DNA from 3 places in the Synechococcus sp. R8-2 genome. Region 3 is predicted to be linked to each of the others. Evidence: predicted binding sites of a transcription regulator. Region 3 holds the regulator's gene; each other region holds the start of a gene.

Region 1 (5,083 bases), on a different contig from region 3:
GCATCAATACAGGCTATATCCTGCCCGGCATCTCCCAGTTCACCCCCGACTGGGGATCCACCTACACCACCCAAACGGACGACGAAATGCTCGTGATGGTGCGGGAGGATCGGGTGCAAGAGATTCTGATGGCTGGCCTGGCCGGCAGTTTAACGGTACAGATTCCCAGTGAGGGGTATGTATTGGCAGGGCGGGGGCTAGAAGGTGCCCTAGAAGCCCGCAAGCTGGTTCCTGGGGATCGCCTCAGCTTTTATCTGCGCTTGGATCCGCCTGAGCTGGAAGCCTATCCTCACCTCTTGGGCGCAGGGCCGCTCTTGCTCTTAGATGGGCAGGTGGTTTTGGATGCCCGATTGGAGGCATTTCAACCCCTCTTTCGCAGGCAGCGAGCCGCCCGCAGTGCCATCGGCCAACTGGACAGCGGACATTTGCTGCTGGTGACCGCCGGCAATGCCCAGGAAAGCCAAGGGCTTACCCTGCTGGAGATGGCGCAGTTGATGCAGCAATTGGGCTGTCGCCATGCCTTGAACTTGGATGGGGGCAATGCTTCCACCTTGGTGCTGGGGGGAGAAGCCGTCAATTGGGAACACCGACACCCAGAAGCCAGCCCACTCAACAGCGAGACGGATCCCAGTCCATCCCGGCGGCGTACACCCCGAGTTCACAATGGCCTAGGGTTTTTCCCAAGCCCAAGTCGGTGACAGAAAACTTTTGTGCCGGCGGGATGGAGTCTTTTCCCTTTGATCCAGGGATCGAGGGTGGGATCCCCGGACTTCCCGGCTGCTTGGATGAGGGATCAGGTATTCTCCAGGATTGGATCTACCTTCTCAAGAAAAAGATCTCTCCCCCCGCCAGAGGAAGGACTCGGCTTTGATTGCGCAATGGGATCCCGGCAATCTCAGCACCCAAAGCCCCAGAGCTTTTTCAGGTCAATTTTAAGTGGGATCCAAACTGAACGCCCAATGCTCATTTCTCATAACAGAAATAGAGATTAAATTAAGTAGAAAACATCGGCCTTGAGACCGGTAAGAAAAATGATCAAAGAGGCGATCTCTTGAAGAAGACGACCTCAGAGTATAAAAGGCACGCAATTCTTTACGCTTCTGCTAAATCAGATGCTGGTTTTCAAAAAAGTATTGTCAATAATCCATTTTTTGACGAAGATGATTGACGAATTTATATTTCTTCACTCTCGAGGTTAGAAATTAACTCCTTGGACTTTTGGTTACAATTCTCTCTACTACGAATGTTCGCTAATGTGTAGGCCTACCCGGCTCCCGACCAAATGTATAGTTATTTTAAAAATGACTATCTCTCCTGGTGGACAAGGCTTTTGGGGTAGGTTGACCCTTGCTCCTCTCTCGTGGGTGGGCTGCTGGTACTGGCATTCCTGTTTGTGAGAGTTAATCTTATTTGGAAGAAATTGATCTTTTTCTCAAATTTTTATAGAGCACCTCTATACTCAAGTAAGGTAGCCCTGCACACAAGCTTTTGTGCTGGGCCTGAAATTTTATTAAGATCCTCTGTCAAAGCTTTTCTTTTCAGGTATTGCCTCTCGTGCCGAAAAGCTAGGATGGGCAAGGATTGTATTTTCTATTACTCTATTGGGGATGATTTGTATGCCAGCTAGAAGCAGAACCGACTCATTGACGGATACGCACAGGTGGTGTTTCATGGAATCCATAGCCGACGCTCTCCACCACTTGTAGGCCCTATAACCTAGGGCCGTGTTCTCTAGCCTGCTCGCGAGATAGAACGTGGTTTGCACTGCTTCTCCAAATCCTATGCCTTCCTCCAAGGATGCCGCTCCTGTAGCCCGCGCCAAACAGCCTGCGGCTCAAGCCAGCCCTGCTGCCGGCGAGCTTTTCCTTCAGCAGAATGGATCCCTCTCCGCCCAGTTGGTTCCCCAGGGATCCCTGCAGCTTTACACCCACCCCAGCCGAGGCATGTTTACGCCTGTCATGGCCCAGGCGCTGCGCTTGGCCGGCCAGGGAACGCGGGTGCTGATCGTGCAATTTCTCAAGGGTGGGATCAACCAGGGGCCCGCAAATCGTCTCTCCTTGGGCAGATCCTTAGAGTGGGTTCGCTGTCGCCTGCACCGGTGCATCGATACACCTCACCTAGAGCCTGAGGAGCGGGTGGCGTTGGATGAGCTGTGGCAATTCACCCAGGAGGCTGTCAGGAGTGGCCGCTACGACTTGGTGGTGTTGGATGAGCTGAGCTTGGCTGTGAAGTTGGGCCTGATCTCAGAAGCTGAAGTGCTGAGCTTAATCGACCAGCGCCCCATCTCCATGGACATGGTGATCACCGGGCCGGAGATGCCGGATTCGTTTCTGGAGCGGGCGGACTTGATCACGCAGCTGCGCCTACGTGGCATCCCAGGCCCAGGGCTCCGCACTGCCGATGGGAATGTTGCCTGTTCTCTGGATCCCCCTCAAGTCAGCGGCACAGGTGCTATGCCTACAGCAGCCCATGTTGCTCCGCACCGCTAGCGCAAACAGTTTCCGCTCCGAAAGACCTAGGCAACACGGGTCGCGTCAGGGGGGCGGAGTCCCAATAAGACTGGAGCTTGTCCACCAGATGTGCCCTCACTCTCCAGGAAGCCGGCTGTAGCCATGTTGAAAAACGACCGCTGGATCTGTGAGCAAGCGCGGCGAGGGATGATCGAGCCGTTCTGCCCTGAGCTGGTGCGCGCTGTTGAGTCTCGGCCTGTTTTGAGTTACGGGCTGTCCTCCTATGGCTACGACATCCGCCTGTCGCCGGTGGAGTTCAAGATCTTTCGCCATGTGCCCGGCACGGTGGTGGATCCCAAGCGGTTTAACCCCAAGAATCTGGAAGCGGTGGAGCTGCACCACGACGAGATGGGGGATTACTTTATCATCCCGGCCCACTCCTATGGGTTGGGGGTGTCTTTGGAGCGGCTGCAAGTTCCGGATAACATTACCGTGATCTGCATTGGCAAATCTTCCTATGCCAGGGTGGGCCTGATTGCCAACCTGACGCCCGCTGAGGCGGGATGGCGGGGTTATCTCACCCTGGAGTTTTCCAACGCCTCCAGCGCCGACTGCCGTGTGTACGCCAACGAAGGGGTGGTCCAGCTTCTGTTTCTGGAAGGGGATCCCTGCCAAGTGACCTACGCCGACCGCGCCGGCAAGTATCAGGATCAGCCGCAGCAGGTGGTGGTGGCCAAGGTTTAGCTGCTTCCCTCAAAAGGGAGAGGGTTGGCGGGATCCGGTTGGCTATGCTGGATCCACGTAGAACCCCATCTTGATTCATCTCCATGCCTGACTCTTTTTCGCCTGCTGCCGCTCCCCCCGGTGAGGCTGAGCCTTTGGGCGATAGGGAGCCCAATCCGGATCTGCTCACAGCTTCCTACGACTACACCCTCCCTCCAGATCGGATTGCGCAAACGCCGGTGGAGCCCAGGGATCAGGCGCGGATGCTGGTGGTGTACCCGGATAGGCACGAGCATCGCCGCTTCTGCCATCTGCCTGACTACCTGCAGGAAGGGGATCTGCTGGTTCTCAACGATACCAAGGTGATCCCGGCCCGCCTGTTCGGGGCTAAGGAACCCTCCGGGGCGCGGGTCGAAGTGTTGCTGCTGGAGCCTTGCCTGGAAGGGATCCCTGCCGCCGCCCAACCTCTGCCGGATCAGGCGTGGAGCTGGCGGGTTTTGGTCAGGCCGGGCAAACGGGTGAAGGTGGGGGATCGGATTGGTTTTTGGAGCAAGCAGGGATCCCCCTCTGGGCTGAGGGCCACTGTTCTGGCTTTGGACCCGGAAACCGGCGGGCGAGTGGTGCAGTTTGAGTGGGAGGGGGCACAGCCTTTTGAGGAAATCCTGGAACAGGTGGGCCGGATCCCGCTTCCTCCCTACATCAAGGCTTCCGGACAGGTTCGCCCTCAAGACTACCAAACCCTCTGGGCGAAACACCCCGGATCGGTGGCTGCTCCCACGGCAGGGCTGCATTTTACCCAGGAGCTGCTGGAGCGGCTGGCCCAAAAAGGGATCCAAACCGCCTACATCACCCTGAACATCGGCCTGGGTACCTTCCGACCGGTGGAGGCGGAGCGGGTAACCGAGCATCGTCTCCACAGCGAGTGGCTCAAGGTGCCGGCAACAACGGTAGCAGCCATCCAAAAAGCCCAAGCCCGTGGGGGGCGGGTGATCGCGGTGGGAACAACCGTGGTGCGCTCTTTGGAAACCGCGGCAGCCTCTGGCACCTTGCAGCCTTGGCAGGGGAAAAGCGATCTCTTCATCTACCCCGGCTACTCCTGGCGGGTGGTTCAGGGACTGGTCACCAATTTTCACCTGCCCCGCTCCAGCCTGATGATGCTGGTGGCTGCGCTGATCGGGCGGCAAAGGCTGCTGGCTCTCTACCGAGAGGCCATCGAGCAGGGATATCGCTTCTATTCCTTTGGGGATGGCATGCTCATCTTGCCCTAGGGCTGGGGCTGCTCTCCCTGGGATCCCTTGAAGGAACCGGCCTCCGCTTCTGCTTCAACTGGGGTCGAAGGACGGTCTTGGCCGCCGGCAAACCAATTCTGGATGCGATCCCATTCCACCTGATGGTAGCCGTCCACCGCCCAATTGGCCCGCCGCTGCAGCATGTGCAGAGGAAAGAAGGTGGCCAGAGCCAGCACCGGGATCCCTGCCGAACGGGCTGCCTGAATGCCGGAGTAGGTGGCTTCAATGCTCAAACACGCCTGGGCAGGCAATTCCATCCGCTGCAAAAGCAGGCGGTGCAAGTGTCCTGGGGAAAGCATTGGGCCTGCATCATCCCCCGTCACTCGGTAGGATCCCCCATCGGTCAACCGCGTCAGGGCCGGGCAGCATGGCTGGAAGCGCTCTAGAAAAGCGGCCACCTCGGCTGCCGATTGGCCGCACAGCAGGCCGACCTTCAGTTGCAGCCGCTCCAGCGTCTCCAAAGTTTCCGCCAAACCGGGAATGAGAGGCAATTCCCTCTGCCCCTGCAAAGCCTGTCGGTAGTATAGGGCCTTGCGTTTCAGCAGCTCTTCCAGTTGTTTGGGGCTGAGCACCCGCCCTTGATCCCCCCACAGAGCCGGCAGGCGCTCTCGATCCGGTCGG
Region 2 (5,083 bases), on a different contig from region 3:
CCGACGCAATCGGAAGGTGACTTGGGGCGTATGAACTTGTGCCCAACAGGCTCCGGAGGGTTATGGAACGAGCAACGCAACGGTGGCACGGTTTTCTGCTGCGCGATTTTCCCATCAAGGCTTGGTGGCAGGGAAGCCTTTTGGGTCGTCTATTGGGATCCCTGCAAAGTTGGGGGAAGAGCAGCATATTGGTTCAAACTTCCGACCGGATTGGCCTGGGGCTAGTGCTGCTCTACTGGATTTTCTCTGCACAAAGCTCCACCGGCATCCTGGGCCTGATTTTGCTGGCTATGGCTGCTCTGGTGGGCCTGTGCGCTTTGGTGGAAATGCCGATTGGGCTGCCGCTGCATCTGCCCCTGGTCCTTTTCTGGGGAATTGCCACCTTGGCAACGATTCTCTCTCCGGTTGCCTACGCAGCACGGGATGGCTGGCTGAAGTTGACTCTCTACCTGGCTGGTTATCTGTTGTTGCATCGTCTGCTGCGCAAACCCCAATTCCGAGATGGGATCGTTGGATCCCTGCTTTTGGTCAGCTTGGTGATGGGGATCCATGGCCTGCGGCAATACTTATATGGGGCAGCGGAACTGGCCACCTGGGTGGATCCGGAGTCGGGTTTGGCGGGTCTGACGCGGGTGTACAGCTATCTGCGCAATCCAAATCTGTATGGGGGCTACTTGATCCCGGTCATTCCTCTGGGGCTGGCCGCCACTTGGATTTGGCCCAGTTGGGGAGCGAAACTCCTGGCCGGGTTTACGACGGCGGTGAACCTGATTTGCCTGTTGCTCACCTACAGTCGTGGCGCCTGGATTGGGGGGCTGGCCATGCTCACCCTGATGGTCGTGCTGTTGGCACAGTGGCATTCTGTCGATTTGCCAGCCCGCTGGCGGCGTTGGGCCTTGCCGGCCCTGTTGGGCGGAGGGGGGGCTGCTCTGTTGCTCGGGATCCTGACGGTACGCTCCCTGCGGCTGCGGGTGCAGAGCCTTTTTTGGGGGCGGTTGGATACCAGCAACAACTTTCGCCTCAATGTCTGGGCGGCGGTGCTGGAGATGATCCGCGACTTTCCCATCTTGGGGATCGGCCCCGGTAATGTTGCCTTTAACCGCGTCTATCCCCTCTACCAACGAGGCAACTTCAGCGCCCTTGGAGCCTATTCAGTGCCGCTGCAGCTCACCGTAGAGACTGGCTTCATCGGCTCCTTAACTTTCGCCTGGTTCCTCTTGGTGCTCTGGGATCACGGCTGGAGATGCTGGAAAACTTTGCTCAACTTGCGGGATCCCCAGGGTCTGTGGGTGGCAGCGGGCTTGGCCGCTTGCACCGGCATGATGGTCCACGGCTTGGTGGATACCATCTGGTATCGTCCACAGGTACAAATGCTGTGGTGGCTTGCGGTAGCGCTCATTACAGCCAGCTTGGCCTCTCTTAGCCCTCAGCCGCCCGTGGATGTTGGTGAGACCCCATCGGAGGCTTCCTCCCGTTAGGGTAGCTTAAGCTTGACCTTCCAGTCTTGACGGGAGCCAACCCAGAGTGGTAAGCATCTTCAGTAGGAGATAAAAAATGTATCTGTTTTTACAATTCACAGGTGTTGGTAGTGTTAGAAATTAGCGGAACTGTTCAGGGTGCAGGAGGCAGATGAAAAAAATCGAGGCCGTGATCCGGCCATTTAAGTTGGATGAGGTCAAAATTGCTTTGGTCAATGCCGGGATTGTCGGCATGACCGTAAGTGAAGTACGGGGTTTTGGCCGGCAAAAGGGACAAACCGAGCGTTACCGGGGATCCGAGTACACGGTAGAGTTCCTACAAAAGCTGAAAGTGGAGATCGTGGTCGAAGATGACCTGGTGGATACGGTGGTGGAGAAGCTGATTGCAGCGGCTCGCACCGGCGAAATTGGGGACGGCAAGATTTTCATCAGCCCCGTCGAAAAAACCATCCGCATCCGCACTGGCGAACTCAACCAAGATGCCCTATGAGAAGGGATCACGTTCAGGGTTTGGGTTGCCCGGCCTGAGCCTCGTGTGAGTTTGCTTCATGTCTCTTTTGCTGTATATCTGATGAGGTGTTCTTGCCCTACTTTTCGGGTAATGTGTTGCGAGAAGTACTGTCACTTTAGGTGAGTCGAAAAGCATGAGTACGACAATGATCCAAAACCTCAAGAGCCAGGTGCCCCAGTGGCTTTGGCGACCGGCCAAGTGGAGTCTGACTGCCGCTCTAATGGCTGCGCTGGTTTTTCTATTCGGCCAGGGAACTGCCTTTGCTCAAGAGGCCGAGGAAGTTCAGAAACACGCTGACGTTGTTTGGACGATCGTGGCAGCAGCCTTGGTGTTCTTCATGCAGGCGGGGTTCGCCATGGTAGAGACGGGCTTTACCCGCGCCAAGAACGCCGCCAACATCATGATGAAGAACTTGATGGACTTCTGCATGGGCTGTTGCGCCTTCTGGTTCATCGGGTTTGGCCTCATGTTCGGCAAAAGTGCTGGCTTCTTCGGCACTGACTGGTTTGCTTTTGGCTGGCAGCAGGCTTACGAGGCAGATGGCTGGCCCTTTACTTTCTTTGTCTTCCAGATGGTGTTTGCCGCCACTGCCGCCACCATTGTTTCCGGAGCCATGGCAGAGCGCACCAAGTTCTTGGCCTACTTGATCTACTCCATCGTTATTTCTGGGCTAATCTACCCCATCTCTGGGGGTTGGGCCTGGAACGGGCTGTTCGGCGACTACAACGGCGGCACAGCCGGCTGGCTGGAAAATCTGGGCTACATCGACTACGCCGGGTCGGGGGTGGTGCATTTGGTAGGGGGCGCTGCGGCCTTGGCAGGTGCGATCGCGCTTGGCCCTCGCATTGGCAAGTACGGCCCTAATGGAGAACCGCGGGCTATTCCCGGCCACAACCTGCCGCTGGGGATGTTGGGGGTGTTTATCCTCGCCTTGGGCTGGATCGGGTTTAATGCCGGTTCCACCACTGCAGCCTCTGTCGATATTGGCTGGATTGCCATGAATACGCTGCTGGCAGCTTCGGCTGGAGCAATTGGGGCGATGTTCACCTCTTGGGTTCATTTTGGCAAGCCGGATATGACCTTTGCCGCCAACGGTGTCCTGGCCGGCTTGGTGGGGATCACTGCCCCTTGCGATAGCGTCCATCCTTTGGGTGCTCTGATCATCGGCTCGGTGGCCGGGATTCTGGTGGTGATTTCGGTGGTGATCCTGGATACGGTGCTGAAAATTGATGACCCGGTGGGCGCGATTTCGGTACACGGCACCTGTGGTATCTGGGGGGTGTTGGCAGCAGGGATCCCCTTCTTTGCCAATGCCAACTATGCTGAAGAGGTCACCTGGGCCCAATTTGGGGTACAAGTGGTGGGCGCTCTGGCCTACTTCCTCTGGCCCTTTATTACCTGCTTGATCCTGTTCTTTATCCTCAAGGCTGTAACCGGCCTGCGCACCAGCGCCGAGGAAGAGATCGCCGGTTTGGATGTGGGCGAGCATGGCAACGTGGCCTACCCCGACTTCGTTACTGCTGCCACCGATTCGGAGCAATCTTGAGCCGTTGTGCTCGGTCTGACCTGGGGTTGCCGGATCGGAGCATTGCTGAACTGAGCATCAAATGAGCATCAAAAGGGAGGGTCAGGGCTGGCCCTCTCTTTTATGGCTTGCTGATGTATTTGGTGGCATTGGTGTAGGTGGTTACGGGTAGGAGGGGAGAAATAGCTCAAAATCGAGGTGTGGGACTTGGAATCGAGATGAAAAGTCAGATAGGTGAGACTGTTTTCTCTCGTCTTCGGCAGGGGATCCTTTTGGGTTTGAGGACAGGGGGGAAAGTCCTGCTGGGGGTTGGAGCTTTGCTGGGGTTGGGAAGTTTGGTTGCCCCGCCTGCTCTGGCCCAGACGGATCTCACGGCTCTGGAACAGGCTCTCCCACCCGAGGCTTGGGCTGAGCTACAAACCTTACTGAAAACTCAGCAATACCATGCCGACATCGTCTGGACAACGGTGGCCGGGGCGCTGGTGTTTTTCATGCAGGCGGGCTTTGCCATGGTGGAGGCGGGCTTCACGCGGGCTAAAAATGCTACCAACATTGTCCTGAAGAACCTGATGGACTTCTGCTTCGGGGCCTGCGCTTTTTGGTTTTTGGGGTTTGGGCTGATGTTCGGATCCCATGTGGCCGGTTTTTTGGGCACCAACTGGTTTTTTTTCAACTGGCAACAGGGAGCTGAAGCCGGCAGTCAAAACGATGCTTGGCCTTTCACGTTCTTCTGTTTCCAACTGGTGTTTGCCGCCACCGCTGCCACCATTGTCTCCGGGGCAATGGCGGAACGCACCCGCTTTTTGGCTTATTTGATTTACTCCATCGTCATCTCTGGGGCGATCTACCCGATTTCCGGGGGCTGGGCCTGGAATGGCCTGTTTGCCGACTACAACGGTGGTACAGCCGGCTGGCTGGAAAACCTGGGCTACATTGACTTTGCCGGGTCGGGGGTGGTGCACTTGGTGGGTGGGGCTGCAGCTTTTGCGGGAACTTTGGTGTTGGGGCCGCGCTTGGGCAAGTATGGTCCCAATGGGGAGCCGCGGGCTATTCCCGGGCATAGCTTACCCTTGGGCATGTTGGGGGCGTTGATCCTGTGGCTGGGCTGGATTGGCTTTAATGCCGGCTCTACAACGGCAGCGATTCCTGATATTGGCTGGATTGCTTTCAATACCTATTTGGCCGGGGCGGCAGGAGCCATCGGCGCTCTCTGTACTTCCTGGGCCATTTTTACCAAGCCGGACATGACGTTTGCAGCCAATGGGACACTGGCGGGGCTGGTGGGCATTACTGCTCCTTGCAACACTGTTCATCCTTTGGGGGCAATCCTTATCGGCTCGGTGGCCGGGGTGTTGGTGGTGTTGTCGGTGCTGTTTATCGAGGGCACCTTGAAGGTGGATGACCCGGTGGGGGCGGTGTCGGTACATGGGGTGTGCGGCGCTTGGGGGGTCATTGCTGCAGGGATCCCGTGGTTTGCCCATGCGGAAGCGGGGGTGACTTGGGCGGTGTTGCCGGTACAGATTCTGGGGGTTATTGCCCTGGGAGGATGGTCTTTTATCTGTTGTCTGG
Region 3 (5,083 bases):
GCACTGCCTATCCCGCCACCCTGATCACCACCGCAGATCACGACGACCGGGTGGTGCCCGCCCACAGCTTCAAGTTTGCCGCTGCCCTGCAGGCAGCCCAGGGGGGATCCCAGCCCATCCTCATCCGCATCGACACCAAGGCAGGGCACGGGGCCGGCAAGCCCACCAGCAAGCTGATTGAGGAAGCTGCCGACCGCTGGGCCTTTTTGGTGCAGGTGCTAGGGATCCTCTGGGACGGAACGGGAAGTTAGCGAGCTCCAGGACCCAGGCCCACCCGACCGGCATAAACTGCCGCTTCCCCCAGCTCGTCTTCGATGCGCAGCAGTTGGTTGTACTTGGCAATGCGCTCGCTGCGGCAGAGGGATCCGGTTTTGATCTGCCCGGCACGGGTGGCCACCGCCAAGTCGGCAATGGTGGTGTCTTCCGTCTCGCCAGAGCGGTGGCTGATGATGGTGCGAAAGCCGGCTTGAACTGCCAATTGGATGGCCGAGACGGTCTCCGTCAGGGTGCCGATTTGGTTGGGCTTGATCAAAATGGCGTTGGCGGCGGCGCTGTCGATACCCTTTTGCAGGCGGGTCAGGTTGGTTACAAACAGGTCATCTCCCACCAGCTGTACCCGGGATCCCAGTTGAGCGGTCATGGCTTGCCAACCGGCCCAGTCTTCTTCCGCTAGCCCATCTTCAATGGAAAGGATGGGATAGTTGGCCAGCAGTTGCTGGTAGTAAGCCACCATATCAGCCGCGCTGTGGGCTTTGCCCTCAAAGTGATATTGCCCATCCTGTAGCAGCTCGTTGGCGGCCACATCCAAGGCCAAGGCGATATCTGCTCCCGGTTTGTAGCCTGCCTGTTCAATAGCCGTCATCAGCAGATCCAAAGCCGCCGCATTGGAGTCGAGATCAGGAGCAAACCCCCCTTCATCCCCCACACCGGTGGACAGCCCCTTCTGCTGCAGCACTTGTTTTAGTACCGCAAACACCTCAGCCCCGTAGCGCAGCGCCTCGCGAAAGCTGGCCGCTCCAATGGGCACAAGCATAAATTCTTGAATATCGACGTTGTTGTCGGCGTGGGCGCCGCCGTTGAGCACGTTCATCAGCGGCACCGGCAGCAGGTTGGCAAAGGGCCCCCCCAGGTATTTGTAAAGAGGCAAGCCCACTGCTTCCGCAGCCGCTTTGGCTGTCGCCAGAGAAACTGCCAAAATAGCGTTGGCCCCCAGGCGGGACTTGTTGGGGGTGCCGTCCAGGTCGATCAGCAACTGGTCAATACGGGCTTGGTTGAGGGCATCTTCTCCCTGCAGCTCCGACTGGATGGGGCCAAGGATGTTTTCCACCGCCCTCAGCACACCCTTACCGCCGTAGCGTTTGGGATCCCCGTCCCGCAGCTCATGGGCCTCAAAGGTACCGGTCGAAGCGCCGCTGGGAACCTGCGCCAAGCCCGTCGCCCCATTGGCTAAACCCACCAGGGCCTCTAAGGTGGGGCGTCCTCGCGAGTCGAGGATCTCATGGGCGGTAATCCACTCGATGGCCGTTTCCACAGTTACACCTCAGCAATTGGCTAGATAGCTCTGGCCAAAGCCAGATCCCCCCATAGACTAGTAGGTTTTTGCCCGCGATCCGGTTAGCTTCCAGAAAACTTTAAGTCTGTCCTTTAGGTATAGAGATTCTTCAAGGCTGCAGCAGTAGATTGAACATAGGCCGGCCAGAGCTTCAACCAGCCGTCGAGCGGGGTTTGCCTGGGCAAGGTGCTGCTCAGGAAGTGTTCTCCTCTTCCTTCTAGGCAAAGCGATGGCTCAGCCGCATCGGGTCGTGTACGGTGATCTTCTTCTTGTGAATGGAGATGTACTTCTTCTTGCGCAGCTCTCCCAACAGGCGGGTGATGGTGACGCGGGTTGAGCCAATGGCCTCGGCAATGGCCTGGTGAGACAGCTTGAGATCGATGGTGACCCCATCTGGGCCAGGCACTCCGAAATCGCGACAGAGGATCAACAAAAAGCTGACCAGACGGGATCCCATGTCGCGATGAGCCAGTGTCTCGATCATCATCTCCGTTTGCAAAATGCGGGACGACAGGCTTTTAACCAGCAACATGGCCAGTTCGGCGTTCTCCTGCAAGGATTTTTCCACCTGCTCGATCGGCAGAGAGAGCAACTCAGTAGGCGTAAAAGCCACCGAGTGATAAAAGCGATCAGAGCGCTGTCCTGTGATAAAGGAGAGCACGCCGAAGATGCTGTTTTCGCGTAGGAGGGCGACGGTGATTTCCTCCCCCATTTCGTAGACCCGCGAGAGCTTAACGGCTCCCTTCACCAAAAAGTAAACCCGCTCCGCCGGATCCCCTGGAAAAAAAATGGTCTTCCCGCGCTCAAACGTTTCGATAACCGGAGGATGGTGAGGGCCTCCCAATTGCTTGAAGGCTGTGATCAGAGATTTTTCTGCTACGGCCACCGCCATACTCATCAACCTTTTAAGGTCAGTTTATACCTAAGATCAACCTATTAAGATCAATCTAGAAGCATTAGGCTAGGTTGCAACCCCTTGACTTCAGAATCGATGATGATACCAAGATTTACCCTAAAGTAGAAGGTTCTGCCCAGGCATCTTTGTAGCACGTGCTACATTTTTGAGTCTCGTTTTTGCCCCAGAAAGGGATCCCCAACCGAAAGCAGGGGTTAGGATAAGAGCCATTGTCGCTGGGGGCTGCGTCGGCCCTTGGCGGTAGAGAGTGGAGTGGGTTGGAACATTCTATCTATCTATCTATCTATGGGGATCCCAGAGGTTATCGTTGCTGCACCTTCTCAACTGAGCCGCCAGCATTTCACAGTGCGGATGCCGGATCCGGCCAATCACCTGCTGGAGGTGGAACTGCAGATCCAAGAGGTGGATCCAGAGGTGCCTTTGCGGCTGCGACTGCCGGTGTGGACGCCGGGATCCTACTTGGTGCGGGAGTATGCCCGTCATGTGCAGGAGTTTCAGGCGGCAACTGAGCAAGGGATCCCTTTGGCCTGGCGGAAGGTGGATAAGAATACCTGGCAAATCGATCCGCCGGGTTCTTCTGCTGTGAAGGTGTGCTATCGGGTCTATGCCTATGAGCTGACGGTGCGCACAAACCATCTGGATTTGACCCACGCCTATTTCAACGGGGCAGCGCTGTTTCTCTACGTGCCCGGTCGCGAGCGGGAACCCTACACTTTGACGGTGATCCCACCCAAGCCGGATTGGCACATCGCCACCAGTTTGCGGCCTTTGATCTCCTCTTCTGGGGATCCCGCTTCCGGCCAGTCTTTTGTGGCGGAAGACTACGACGAGCTGGTGGATAGCCCGGTGGAGGTGGGTCCACATCGAGTGCAATCGTTTGAGGTGGAAGGGATCCCGCATTACCTTGTGGTTTGGGGGTCGGGCACTCTGGATGTCGATCGGGCCGTTGCCGATGCCAAGGCCATTGTCGAAACCACAGCCGCATTTTTTGGTGGGCTACCCTATGACCGTTACTGGTTTATCGTGCATTTGTCACCGGGAGGATTTGGTGGCCTTGAGCACAAGTACAGCACCACCCTTCTTTACTCTGGGCTGGAGCTGCATCAGCCAGAGTCCTATCGTCGGTTTTTGGCTCTGATCGCCCACGAGTTGTTTCATGCCTGGAATGTCAAGCGTCTGCGTCCTCTGGCATTGGAAAAGATCGATTACAACCAGGAAAATTATCTGGAATGTCTGTGGTTTTGTGAGGGGGCGACCAGCTATTACGAAAACGTCATCTTATTGAGGGCAGGGATCCTCAGTGCCGGCGATTTTTTAAAAGTTCTTTCCGAACAGATTGGTCGCTTGCAGCGTACTCCGGGCCGGGCCGTGCAATCGCTGCGGGAGTCCAGCTTCGATACCTGGATCAAACTCTACCGCCCCCACGAAAACACCCTCAACAGCCAGGTTTCTTATTACTTAAAGGGGGCTTTGGTCTGTTGGCTGCTGGATCTGCACATCCGTCACCTTTCCGGCGGTCAGGGATCCCTGGATACAGCTTTGCAGGATCTGTGGCAGCGCTTTGGTCGGTCAGGCAAGGGCTACAGCGACCAAGACTTGCGGGAGGCGTTTGAGCGGGCAGCCGGTGCCGATCTTGGCCGGTTTTTCGCAGCCTATGTGGAAGGCACGGAAGAGCTGGATTACAATGCCTACCTACATCCTTTTGGCCTCACCCTCAAAGCCCAATTCAGCCGCCCCAACCCCATCCCATACCTGGGCCTCAATTTCAACGGCGAGGGCAATCGCATCAGCGCAGTAGAGATGGGATCCCCGGCGCAAAAAGCGGGCATCTGGGCCGGCGATGAGCTGGTGGCCCTGGATGGGTTCAGGGTGAGCGCTGCCAACTTGGCGGAACGCTTGACAGCCTATCAGCCCCACCAGATCATCTGTTTAAGCGTCTTTCAAGCGGACCAGTTGAAACACTTTTGGATCCCGTTGGATCCCCCTCGGCCCGATGTCTACACGTTGGAGGTGTTGCCTGAACTGACTCCTGCTCAAGAAGCTCTTCAGCAAGGCTGGCTGGGATCCCTCATCAGCGCCTAGCTTCTCAGGGGTCAGGGGCAGGCCCGCCCTCTACTTGAAAATTTGCTCATCTCCCTATAGCATGTTGAGGCAAGCGGGTAGTCCAGTCAACTTGAAAGAAAAGTAACAGCGCGGGGGCCAGGGGCATTTGGTAGACTTCGTTTTGGTTTTATTGATTGGGGTAGCTATTGGTTTCTCGTTAGGTATTTACGCTGCTCGCCAGTATAGGGCAAACCCTAAACTAGAGATCTGGAAACGAGAGATTATCAGAGAGATATCTTCACAGTTAAGCCAACACAGCCAAGTCCTTGACGAAGCAAACAAAGCGCTAAGCAAATTGAGCGAAGAATTGGTGAACATAATCTCTGAGAAGTTACACGATTCCCAAGCTAACCTTGAAGAGTTTAAATTTCGCCTAGTCGATAGCTGTCAGAGCTTGCTAAAAGATTGGAGTAGAGACCTTCTACGAACCATATCTGTAAAGCTAGCTGAGCAGGATAAGCAACTAAGCAACCAGCGAGTTCTTCTGGAAAACTTATTGAAAGAAACTCAGT

The links. The regulator NtcA, encoded in region 3, controls nitrogen genes in cyanobacteria. The targets are predictions, from matches to a motif close to GTANCNNNNGNTAC.
Region 1: the regulator NtcA is predicted to act here: its motif matches at 1,584-1,597, upstream of NW819_RS04320 (cob(I)yrinic acid a,c-diamide adenosyltransferase).
Region 2: the regulator NtcA is predicted to act here: its motif matches at 1,557-1,570, upstream of NW819_RS07380 (P-II family nitrogen regulator).

What each region holds. Positions count from the first base shown of each region.
Region 1 is NZ_JANSHQ010000152.1:1,053-6,135, forward strand. It holds gene NW819_RS04315 (phosphodiester glycosidase family protein) at 1-698, shown strand, start outside; gene NW819_RS04320 (cob(I)yrinic acid a,c-diamide adenosyltransferase) at 1,782-2,489, shown strand; gene dcd (dCTP deaminase) at 2,613-3,194, shown strand; gene queA (tRNA preQ1(34) S-adenosylmethionine ribosyltransferase-isomerase QueA) at 3,278-4,441, shown strand; gene NW819_RS04335 (HAD family hydrolase) at 4,438-5,083, opposite strand, start outside.
Region 2 is NZ_JANSHQ010000281.1:4,213-9,295, reverse strand. It holds gene NW819_RS07385 (IctB family putative bicarbonate transporter) at 63-1,478, shown strand; gene NW819_RS07380 (P-II family nitrogen regulator) at 1,630-1,968, shown strand; gene NW819_RS07375 (ammonium transporter) at 2,123-3,535, shown strand; gene NW819_RS07370 (ammonium transporter) at 3,850-5,083, shown strand, end outside.
Region 3 is NZ_JANSHQ010000235.1:1,439-6,521, forward strand. It holds partial or broken gene NW819_RS06245 (prolyl oligopeptidase family serine peptidase) at 1-251, shown strand, start outside; gene eno (phosphopyruvate hydratase) at 248-1,531, opposite strand; gene ntcA (global nitrogen regulator NtcA) at 1,770-2,444, opposite strand; gene NW819_RS06260 (M61 family metallopeptidase) at 2,754-4,550, shown strand; partial or broken gene NW819_RS06265 (hypothetical protein) at 4,678-5,083, shown strand, end outside.